DNA from 2 places in the Thermacetogenium phaeum DSM 12270 genome. Region 2 is predicted to be linked to the other one. Evidence: a T-box and tRNA genes for the amino acid it is inferred to sense, from the RefSeq annotation. Region 2 holds a T-box; the other holds one or more tRNA genes.

Region 1 (5,703 bases), 150 kb from region 2:
AGAGGGCCTGCCAGTTGCTTTCATCCCAAAACAGCTGCCGGTCACCCTTGTGAGGCACACTACGGTGGCCGGTGTCAACTTTCCCTGCTTTAAACACTGAACGCAAAGTGGGTGCTCTGCAAAGTAACGTTTCCTGCCCGCACGCCACGGAGCGTTATATCCCTGCTTTGAATAAGAACCACGTTTTCGGTTATATTAACTTTTAAGTTTCTTTTTGTGCCTGACACAATACCTTCCTTCCGTCAGTTCCTGGCAGCCTAGGTAGCTGCAGGGGCGTTTGGGTCTTCCTGGCATGTTCTACCCCTCGTTTCTTCTCAGGGGTCGATGATGCGCAGAGGTCGCCCCGGCCGCCCTCTCTTCCATGCGGCGGTTGATCTCTTCTACCAGGAGCCGGGCGACCGGCGACTCCTTGCCGAAGTACCTGTGGGCCAGGTACTGCACCTGGTAGTTGAGGAGAGTTCTTTCCGCCAGCGGCCGGTAGAACTCGTGGCGGTTCATCGCTTGACACCCCGCAGGCTTTTTTTAGCTCGTCCTCGGGCAAAAAAACTTTACGCAGGTGGTGTAGCCGGAAAGTATATTCGGGGCCGGAGTATTCCTGAATCAACTCCAGGTAAGTGTTAATCAACTTAACTGATCGCCCGTGTCTGGGGTACTCTCCGCTAACATAGTAGTTGTGAGCTATCTGCATGCAACAAAAAACAATCTCTGGCCAATCGAGTAGGAGGGGGCGGCTAGCCCCCGTCCTCTCACACCACCGGACATGCGGGTCCGCATCCGGCGGTTCACCAAGCTTGACGAAGAAAAGAATAGCGTTCAGGCCGCTACCCTGTCCTCCGCGAGGTGCCGCTCCGCTTTGTGCCGGAGAAGGTCTCGGCCCTCCCGCAGTCCCTCGTGGCTTCACCACTTCCTCCCGCGGGCAGGCCCCTCCCGGGGTTTTCTGCTGTCTTCGACCTTCTCGCGAACTCATCGGTCTCACCTCTGACTCGATGTTCAGGCCTTCCCCCGGGGTTCCTGTCCCCTAGGGTACTATGCCCTCTGCTGACTCCTGCCGGTTCAGCCGCGCCTTTCGACACGGGTTACCAGCTTTGCCTGGCTTATCCGGCAGGCCTCCCCGGGTAAGAGCGTTAACCTTCACCCCGCGCCCGCCCCATATACCCCGCCGTCCTTTGGCAGCCTGGGATTTCGCTGTGTAACGCCAGCTCATCCGAACGGCGTAGCCTCTTATGGGGTTCTTGTTCATCGGGCCGTGGTTTTGCCGCCGGCTTCCTTCGGATTCCACCTCGCGATGGACACCCTTGCCCTTGGCTAGCAGACTCGTGCTGCCTCGCCTGCAGTGGACTTTCACCACCAAGTTAACGCCCATGCCGGGCGCACACTAAATGGCAAGGGCGATTAACTTGCCCTTGCCATTCTCTTTTCTCATGGCGTCCCAGGAGGGATTCGAACCCCCGACCGACGGATTAGAAGTCCGTTGCTCTATCCAGCTGAGCTACTGGGACATAAATAAAATGGAGCGGGTGATGGGAATCGAACCCACCCGACTGGCTTGGAAGGCCAGGGCTCTACCACTGAGCTACACCCGCATGCATCAATTCTGCTGGTATTTTAACACAAGTTTTGAAGGTCTACAAGATCCAGGATGTCGGTGGTCGGGGTGGGGAGACTTGAACTCCCGGCCTCTTGGTCCCAAACCAAGCGCGCTACCAAACTGCGCCACACCCCGCCCTTTTCGCAGAATTTAGTATAGCACGTTTGCCGGTCTCTTTCAATAACTTGCGCTAATTGGGGCGTCAAACACTTGAACCACAAGACAAAAAAGTTACAATGCTGCTCTATATATCGCCGCTATATCATCCACACTAGCATCCCGTGGATTGGTGATCAAGCAGACATCTTCCGCTGCCGCTTTGCTCAGCTCAGGAATATACTCCTCTTGAAGCCCGATTTCGGAAAGCCTTCTTTTCGCTCCTATATCCTGACAAAGCTGTTCCACAGCCTGTACCGCTCTTTCCGCAGCTTCCCTGGTGCTCATCCCATCAATTTTCTCTCCCAATGCTCTGGCGATATCAGCATAGCGATCCATGCAGGCGATCAGGTTGTAGCGCATTACATGGGGAAGCAAAATCGAGTTAACCTCCCCGTGAGGGAGGTTCAGAAGTCCCCCTAGCGGATGGGCCATGGCGTGTACAGCCCCCAAAATGGCATTGGACATGGCAACACCGGCAAGCAGGCTGGCCATGGCCATCTCAGTCTTGGCCTTTATATTTGTGCGGGAAGCCACAGAGGCCCTTAAAGCTGTGCTGATAATCCCGATGGCCTTCAGGGCATTCACATCTGTAACAGGTGTAGCGGCCACTGAAACATAGGCCTCAATGGCATGGGTCAGAGCATCAATACCGGTATTAGCCGTCAACCTGGCATCTTTGGTGCTCAGCAGGATAGGATCGACAATAGCAATATCGGGCACCAGGGATTTTGATCCGATGGTCATTTTTACCTTCCTGTGACTGTCAACAATAATAGCAAACTGCGTTACCTCTGCCGCTGCTCCCGCCGTAGTAGCCACGCAGATCAGCGGAGGGAGAGGTTTTTCTATCTTATCCACACCGACATAATCATGAATCTTACCACCATTAGTTGCCAGAATGGCAACTGCCTTTGCCGCATCAATAGCACTACCACCGCCCAACCCAACAACAGCATCATATCCTGTTTCCAGGTAGAGTTCCTTCCCGTGGTCTATTTCGAAATCCTTGGGGTTTTCTGTTGGTTCGGTCCACACCTGGTACTCCAAGCCAATATCTTTTAAATGCTTAACAGCCTCATCAACCCAACCGGCACTGAGCACACCTTCATCACTGACTAAGAAAATTCTTGTCGCTCCCAGGCGTTTGGCACTCTCCCCAACCAACTTCAATGTACCCCTGCCGAATATGATTTCAGGAACCATAAACTTGAATATTTCCATGGCAAAATACCCCCCCTGTGATCGTCAACTAAAAAGTGATCCACCCATGATCTTCCGAATGTGATCCACCCTGATCTTTTGAAACTGAACCATCCAGTGCAAAGGAGATAGATCTTTGTTTGCGAAGACTAACTAAAGGGTCTTGGCCTGTTATTCCTTTGAAGGCTGACGGTGTTTCATCCGGTACGATTCCCCATTCATGTTCAAGATGTGCGCTTATGTTTTAGCGGTCGACTAATGCCGCTCTTAACATCGGGTCTTCAAATAGTTCCGTCCAGCGGGAAAATTCAAGGTTTGTGCTGATGATGATGCTTGCCCTCTCCGCCCGCTCCGCAATGAGCTTGAATAGTAACTCTGAGTGTCTGCGGTTGAAAGTAATGTATGAGAGGTCATCAATGATTAAAAGAGCCGCTTTGTTGATCCCCTGCTCGATGCGGCGCAGTTGGTATTTATCCTGGGCTTCGGCCAACTCCGGTGCCAGAGCCGGGGCGCTGTAATAAGCAGACCCGGTGGCATCCCTGCAGGCAGCAACACCTAAATCGATAGATAGATGCATTTTGCCTGTACTGAGGTTGCCAACCATAATGACGTTTTGAGTAGCGATTTCGGTCAAAACGGACGATGGAAAAAGGGTCAACATCCAGGATCTCTACATCGGCATAATCCATCTGATATTTGGGGAGCACCGTAAGGGCTTGTTGTTCCACTGCGAAGGCCTCACCAACTGTCTGGCTGCGGTCACGGATCCGGTGCTCCTTGTAAATTCTGGCATGCTGTTAAAAGTATGCTGTTCAATTCTTCCCAGCTTTCAACCCGGGGCACAGGGGGCAGAAAATTACGCCCCACCCATCCAATAAGATTTTCTACTAACCCTTTCTCGTGGCCGGCACCAGGATTGCAAAACTCGGAGTTGAATGCATAGTGGGCTTAAAGATCCTGTGGCTTGTGTATCGTTGTTTTCTGGGAGCTTTGCTATCTCCTTCCAGGCAGTTGCGGACAAATTCAATGACTTCTTCTGTGATTACCGGTGATTTGTGTGGGGATTTTTTCCTTTCCCAGGGTACGTGGCCTCCTTCGCAGTACCTTTTGACGGTGTTCCTTGATACTCCCAAACGCCGAGCTATTTCTCGCTTCGAAAGTCCTTCTACCGCCCATATTTTCTGATATCCTGATATAGATCCACTCGAATCACTTCCTCCTGTCTCCCTGAGTTTTCTGCACCTCAAGGATACAGGATATTTTGATTCGGGTGGATCACTTTGTCGTGATCATTCCTTTAATTTTTGGATCAATTTAAGATTATCATTTACACCCTCCATTGGAAAGGTGCATCTCCTTATCTAATTCTATAAAAAAATATTTTTTCCTAAATCCTTGACAAACGAGCCACCAGCTTCTTTTGATCCCTGAAATTGAGGTCGAAACCTACTGGACTACTTTACTCGACCGAGGATATCATTGCTCTCCACCACGACCATGGCAAAAAGCTGAGCAATTCCACAGCGAAATTAAAAACGATTTAGGCCTGGAACGGCTACCCAGCGGCAAATTTGCCACCAATGACCTGTGCTGCACCTGGATGTTTTGGCCTATAATATCTTGCGGCTGGTTGGGCAATTTAGCCTGCCGCTAAGGGTAGTACCGCTGCGGAAGAAGGCCCAACGCCGCCGGTTGCGCACCGTTATTCAAAACCTGATTACCATAGCTTCCCGGTTGGTTCATCAGGCCCTGCAGGTAAAATTGAGAACCCCAATTTCATGTACCGACAGACATTAAATATAACTAGTCATATCATTCATTGTTAATACAAACTTAAGCCGGTTTTTGTTATTTACGGAATCATGTTTTTTCTATTTGTATACACTTTTTGACAGCGAAGAGAAAACGACCAAGTGTTTTCACCTGGTCGTCCTTTTGAATATTATTAAAGACTATTTACGCTACACTTATGCAAGGGGCTTCATGCTGTCTTCGAATATAGCCCTCACAACTCTTTCGTCAGCCTTGATGGGAGCCATGCTCAACAGGAGACCAAGAGATGGGGTATTAAAGGCCAAATGCACCAGTTTGTCAATATCCTTTTCTGTATATCCCATATCCTCAAGTTTTTCCGTGACCCCTACATTAAACAGCCAATGCTCGACACCAACTGCACACTCTTCTGCCTCACCAGGTACTCCCTGGAGACCAGGCACAATAGGTTCATAAATCGCAGCCAAGATTTCCGGAACTGCAGGATAAGTGTGTTTAATTACCGCAGGAAGCAGCATTGCTAAACCAAGACCATGGGGCAGGTCGGGTTTTACGGCACTCAATGGATGTTCCATAGCATGGGTGAAGTGCAGCAATCCGTTGTCAAAGCCAATACCTGCGATCATGGAGGCATAAAGCAAGTAGTACCTGGCTGTGAGATCATCCGGGTGCGCAACTGCCTGAGGCAGGTAGCGGGCGATCAGGCGCACAGTTTCCTTCGCCATCAGTACTGTATATGGGCTGGTTACTAAAGAGGTTGCGGCCTCATTGACGTGGTTGACAGCATCGACTGCTGTGTAGCGTGTCTGGTTAGCAGGCAGTCCAGTCATGACGGCCGGATCATCGATAGCAAATACCGGATAAATGCAGTCTACAGCCAGCGCCGGTTTGTATTCTTTCTCTGGTATGCTGGCTACAGCAAATCTGTCGACTTCAGTACCTGTTCCGTGGGTAGTATTGATGGCAATGATGGGAACCGCTTT
Region 2 (5,703 bases):
CTGTCCACAGGCCCGTTGGCAAAGGCGATGAAGCGGGGCAGGAGCCTCCCGTTCTCATCCCAGACGGGAAAGTAGCGTTGGTGCTCTTTCATGGGAGTGATCACCACCTCCGGAGGCAGCCTCAAAAAGCGGGGATCGAATTCCCCCACGATCGGCAGAGGGCTCTCCACCAGGTGGGTTACCTCCTCGAGCAGGTCGTCATCGGGAACCACCCGGCCGCCGAGCCTCCCCGCTTCCACATCCAGCGCTTCCCGGATCATCTCCTTGCGCCTCTCCTGGCTCACAACGATGGATGCTTCCTGCATCCTTTCAAAGTAATCATCGGTATTCCGGAGTTCGATGGGACCGGGATGAAAATTGCGCAGCCCATAAGTTACCCGCCCGGGGCGCAGGCCGCCCAGTTCGAAGTCCACCACCTCGTCACCCAGGATGCTGACCAGCCAGCGTATCGGGCGTATGAACCGGAAGTCCAGGTTGCCCCAGCGCATGGGGCGGGGGAAGGAAAGGCCGCCGATGAGGGCGGGAATCTGCTCCCTCAACACCTCTGCAGTGGGCCTCCCCTGGATGCGCTTGCGGGCGAAAACGTACTCCCCGGCGGGCGTCGCCCGGACCACCAGATCGGAGACCGCAACACCCTGGCCACGGGCGAAGCCATGGGCGGCCTTAGTCGGCTGTCCGGCCTCGTCGAAGGCCGCTCTACGGGGAGGCCCCTTGACCTCCTCCACCAGGTCGGTCTGCACTCCGGCGATCCCTTTAACGAGAAGGGTAATCCTGCGGGGTGTAGAATAAACCCTGACTTCTTCAAAAGCGATCCTGTTTTCCCGCAGCATTTTTTCCGCCAGTTCCCGGAACTGGGCTAAAACCGGGCCCGCCAGGCGGGCCGGGAGCTCTTCCACTCCGATCTCCAGCAGATAATCCATTTCCTATGCCCTCTCCTTTCCGGCAGTCGTTGTGTTCTCCAAAAGCGGCAGGCCGAGGCGCTCCCTTTCCGCCGCGTCCTTCAACAGGGGGTAACCCAGCCGGCGGCGCTGTTCCAGGTAGACCTGGGCGCAGAGGCGCGCCAGGTGCCGCACCCTTCCTATATAGGAGGTGCGCTCCGAAACACTCAACGCCCCCCGGGCATCCAAAAGGTTGAAGGTATGGGAGCACTTTAAAACGTAGTCATAGGCGGGCTGGGCCAGGCCTTTTTCGGACAGCCGCACCGCCTCCCTCTCATACATTTCGAAAAGGGTGAAGAGCATCTCGGTGTCGGCCTCCTCGAAATTGTAGCGGGAATAGTCCACCTCGCTCTGGTGGTGGATGTCCCCGTAGGTAACGCCATCGGTCCAGACGACATCAAAGACGCTGTCCACCTGCTGGATGTACATGGCGATCCGCTCTATCCCGTAGGTGATCTCGGCGCTCACCGGGTGGCAGTCGATCCCTCCGAACTGCTGGAAGTAGGTGAACTGGGTGATTTCCATGCCGTCCAGCCAGACTTCCCAGCCCAGCCCCCAAGCGCCCAGCGTAGGGGACTCCCAATTGTCCTCGACAAAGCGGACGTCGTGGGACTTAATGTCGATACCCAGAAAGGAAAGGCTCTTGAGGTAGAGATCGATGACATCGTCCGGCGAGGGTTTGAGGATCACCTGGTACTGATAATAATGCTGAAGCCTGTTCGGGTTCTCTCCGTAGCGCCCGTCTGTGGGGCGGCGCGACGGTTCCACATAGGCCACATTCCACGGCTCGGGTCCCAGCGCCCGAAGGGCGGTGGCCGGGTTCATGGTTCCGGCTCCCTTCTCTACATCATAAGGCTGCTGGATGACGCAGTAACGGCTCCAGTAGTCGGTCAGTCCCATAACTATCTCCTGAAAGGTCCAGATGGCCACAGAAAAAACCCCCTCAGTATAAAATAAAACCCGCCCCACGCAGCAAAATCGGCTACAGGGACGGGATTTCCCGCGGTTCCACCCTGTTTGGCGCTTAAACCCTTTAGTTCAAGCGCCCACTCATTATCGGCAGGCTTTACTCCCCCGGCCCGGGGTTTCCTCCTGCAGCTCCGGAGCGCCTTCACCACCCGGTATCGGCCGGCTCGCACCCAACCCGGCTCTCTTGGCGACCCTCAGATGGCTACTACTCCCCTTCATCACCTGTTTTCTCAAATTTATCAATTTGTCCGTTTCCTGTCAAGACGGTTTCTATCCGGCCGGGCAGCACTTCCTTTCGGGTCTTCTCAGGCATCAACAGCACCTTCCCCCGAGCGGTCGCCGCTTTCCTCCGCGGCGACTTCCAGGCTGCAGCCGTTGAGCAGAGCGGTTATCGTTCCCACCGCCCCCAGCACCGCCAGCTCCCCGCTCACCAGCATCCCGACCAGCCCCAGAACTCCGGCGCTGGCCGGGATCTCCAGAAGCGTGCGGTCCCCCCTTTTCAGGCGGAGCCTGCTGGTAGCACTTCTCGCCCACACCGCTTTCAAACGCCCGACCAGCTTCCCGGCCCTTTGCTTCTCCTTCTCCTCCTCCAGCATCACCAGGGCGGAAACGACGTCGCCCCCCGCCCTCTCCAAAGCCTCTTTGGCCTTTTTATAGCTCACGTCCATCCGCTCGCGGATGATATCGACCTTCTCTAAAAGACCGGCAGCAGCCTCATCCATTCGCCTCACCCGCCTTTTTTAAATAATCTTCCCTACCCAGGTCTTTTTATGCCCGGTAAGGCGGTTCCTCTCCGTTGCGAAGAGAAATCAAAAAGTTGCGGGAGCGCGGGTGCACTTCACCGTGATAGGCCAGAAAGCCCTGCAGAAGAGAGGCCAGTTCCCGCAGGCTCCTCCCTCCGAGGCGCGCTCTGATGGCCCGCTCCAGAGGCACCTGCAGGAAATAATTCAGGGCTGCGATGGTCTCCGGCGAAAGGGAGACCTTATCCTTACAGGAGGTGGCACAGGCGGGGCAGAGCAGCCCTCCTTTGGAGATGCTGAACCAGATGGGACCGGGAGCCCCCCCTCCCGACGGCTGCAGGGAATGGTTCCCCTCTACACATCCCGTAAGGCGCGGGCGGTAGCCGAGCAGAGAGAGCAGCTTCAGTTCGAACACCCGGGCGATCAGTTCCGGGTCCCCCTTTTCTAAAGAGCGGAAGGCGGAAAGCAGGAGAAAAAACACCTGGGGGTGGGGCTGGTTGGCTGCGGTGAGGCGGTCTACCAGTTCGGCACAGTAGCTCGCCGTGGCAAAGCGCTCCAAATCCCTTTCCAGATAGAGGAATTCCTCCTCGGCCTCCCCCTGGGAAATCGTGTCCAGGCTCTTTCCAGTATAGAGCACAAGACGGGTATGGCTAAAGAGCTGCACGGCTCCGCGCAGCCGGCTTTTGGGTTTGCGCACCCCCTTGGCAATGGCCGACACCTTACCCGCCTCTTTGGTGAAGAGGGTAAGGATGCGGTCCGCCTCACCGTAGACGCGGCTCCGCAGAACAACGGCATCCGCTTTATAGATCCCCATCAACTTGCGCCTCCTGGGGCAATTATAGCAGATGTTCGTAGAAGGTACAGCAGCTGTAAGCAACCGATCGCCAGCGGCGACCGGGGGCACAGATAAAATAAGGGATAGATACACAGGTTTTATGGCGATCTATCCCTTAAGCTCGTTTAAAATGATCTTAAACTGCCTCCGGTCTCCCGGCCGGCCTGCAAAGCTCTCCGCTACCGGGCAGCGGCCAAATCCCTAACCCCGGCAGTAAAGAGCGGCGACGGGAAACATAAATTATCGTCCGCTTCGATTATCCTTCCAGGCCCAGCGCCTTGCGCCTGGCAGCGATGTGCTCGAGAATCAGGTCCACCGCCTTCTCCGGATCGGTTTCTACTGCAAAGGACGCTCCCAGGACGCTCCGGGCACCTTCTGTTAAGAGCTCCGTCAGCTTCTTTCCGCCCAGCACCGGAGGAATCGAGCCGAGCACAGTGAAGACACCGGAACCCACCACATAGGCCCCTATGGAAACCGCCTTCTCCGACATCCACTCCGGCGCCGCACCGGCCACCGGGAGGTCGCTGATATCCACTCCCAGAGCGTTGGCTATTGCCGCAGCGGTTACCAGGATCCTGCTGATATCCACGCAGGACCCCATGTGCAGAACCGGAGGAATACCCAAGGCCCTGCAGACCGCCCCCAGCCCCGGTCCTGCCTGAGCGGCGGCCTCCGGTAGCAGCAGGCCGGCCTTGGCGCAGGCAATGGCGGCACACCCGGTCTGAACGACCAGGACATCGCTCTTGATGAGTTTTTCGGTCAGGAGAAGGTGTCCCCGGTCATGGGGGATCTTCGGGTTGTTGCAGCCCACAACGGCGGCAATTCCCTTGATCTGCCCCGCCTTGATGGCATCCAGCAAGGGGTTCAGGCTACCGCCCAAAGCCTTGAGAACGGCCTCGACGCTGAACCCCGCCATGTACTCCATTTCCTCCTCCGGGATCCTGACGAACTCCTTCTTCCGGCGGGGGTAATTGTCTACGGCGATTTGCACGATCTTTCTGGCGGTATCGAGGGCGTGATGCTCATCGAAAGGAATGTGCTCCGCTCCTTCAAAGCGCGCCTTCGGGGAGGTGGAAATGATCTTCGTGTGGTAACAGCCGGCGACACCGGTAAGGGCAGGCATCACACACTGGACATCCACCACCATGGCATCAACGGCCCCGGTCACCACTGCCAGCTCCTGCTGGAGAAAGTTGCCGGCCACCGGCACCCCGTGGCGCATCAAAATCTCATTGCCCGTACAGCACATCCCGCAGATGTTGATCCCCGCCGCCCCCTTTTCCCGGGCTGCGGCCAGCAGTTCCTCATCCCGGGCGGCCAGGACGATCATTTCAGAAAGGGTGGGTTCGTGACCATGAACGATGATGTTCACCTGGTCCTCTTTCAAAACGCCGAGATTGCTCCTACCTCTTACAGGTTCAGGGGTGCCGAAGAGAATATCGGAAAACTCGGTGGCGAACATCGACCCACCCCAGCCGTCGCTCAAACCTGTGCGAACCCCGTGCAGAACAAGGTTGACGTAATCGTTGTCGACCCCCATATGCGTCCGGTGCATGCACTCCACGATCTCCCGGTCAATACCGCGAGGGACAATCCCCGCCTTCTGCCAGACTTCCCTCCTCTTCTGCGGTGCCCTCTCCAGAAACTTCAGGGCTCCCTTAACCATCCCGAACTCCTCCATGGCCTCCCGGGCGAGGTCGCGGGCGATCTCCTCCTTGCTCCTCCCCTCAACGGGAATCCCGAACTCGGCGGCCAGGGAGCGCAGCTTCCCCTCATCCTTGATCTGATATCCCTGGGCCTCCCCTGCTGCCGTTTCCCAAAGCGTAGTCACAATGTCCCGCCCGTGATCGGAGTGGGCAGCGGCGCCCGCGGCGATCATCCGCAGCAGGTTGCGGGCGGCAATGGTGTCGGCGGTCGCCCCGCAGATCCCCTCCTCAGGCCCATCGCCGAAGGGGTCGATCCTGCAGGGGCCCATGTTGCAGTTGCGGCAGCAGATCCCCAACAGGCCGAAGCCGCACTGGGGCTGCTGTTTTTCATAACGCTCCCAGGCAGTCTCTATTCCCTCTTGAGCGGCTTTCTTAAGCATCTTTATGGATGCCTGATCGACACTTCTCTCTCCCACAAAACATCCTCCCTTCATCCCATGATTAATTGATTTCCTGCGCTGGTAGATATGCCGGCCTACACCCTTTTTTGGTCCGGCGGAAACGACGCTCCAACC

What was found. A T-box is a leader RNA that pairs with one kind of tRNA and senses whether it is charged. The one in region 2 lies ahead of glyQ (glycine--tRNA ligase subunit alpha), so its partner is inferred to be a tRNA-Gly.
Region 1: it encodes a tRNA-Gly, which carries the amino acid that the T-box ahead of glyQ (glycine--tRNA ligase subunit alpha) is inferred to sense. The anticodon was not compared.

Annotation. Positions count from the first base shown of each region.
Region 1 covers NC_018870.1:437,230-442,932, reverse strand. The annotation lists gene TPH_RS16690 (HNH endonuclease) at 1-58, opposite strand, end outside; gene TPH_RS15315 (hypothetical protein) at 298-498, opposite strand; tRNA gene TPH_RS02180 (tRNA-Arg) at 1,423-1,499, opposite strand; tRNA gene TPH_RS02175 (tRNA-Gly) at 1,510-1,583, opposite strand; tRNA gene TPH_RS02170 (tRNA-Pro) at 1,647-1,723, opposite strand; gene TPH_RS02165 (iron-containing alcohol dehydrogenase) at 1,820-2,968, opposite strand; gene TPH_RS02160 (ATP-binding protein) at 3,192-3,608, opposite strand; gene TPH_RS16410 (helix-turn-helix domain-containing protein) at 3,835-4,194, opposite strand; partial or broken gene TPH_RS15880 (transposase) at 4,359-4,744, shown strand; gene TPH_RS02155 (iron-containing alcohol dehydrogenase) at 4,915-5,703, opposite strand, start outside.
Region 2 covers NC_018870.1:591,824-597,526, reverse strand. The annotation lists gene glyS (glycine--tRNA ligase subunit beta) at 1-920, opposite strand, end outside; gene glyQ (glycine--tRNA ligase subunit alpha) at 924-1,868, opposite strand; T-box leader at 1,922-2,135, opposite strand; gene TPH_RS02910 (DUF4342 domain-containing protein) at 2,213-2,629, opposite strand; gene recO (DNA repair protein RecO) at 2,676-3,461, opposite strand; gene cooS (anaerobic carbon-monoxide dehydrogenase catalytic subunit) at 3,739-5,604, opposite strand.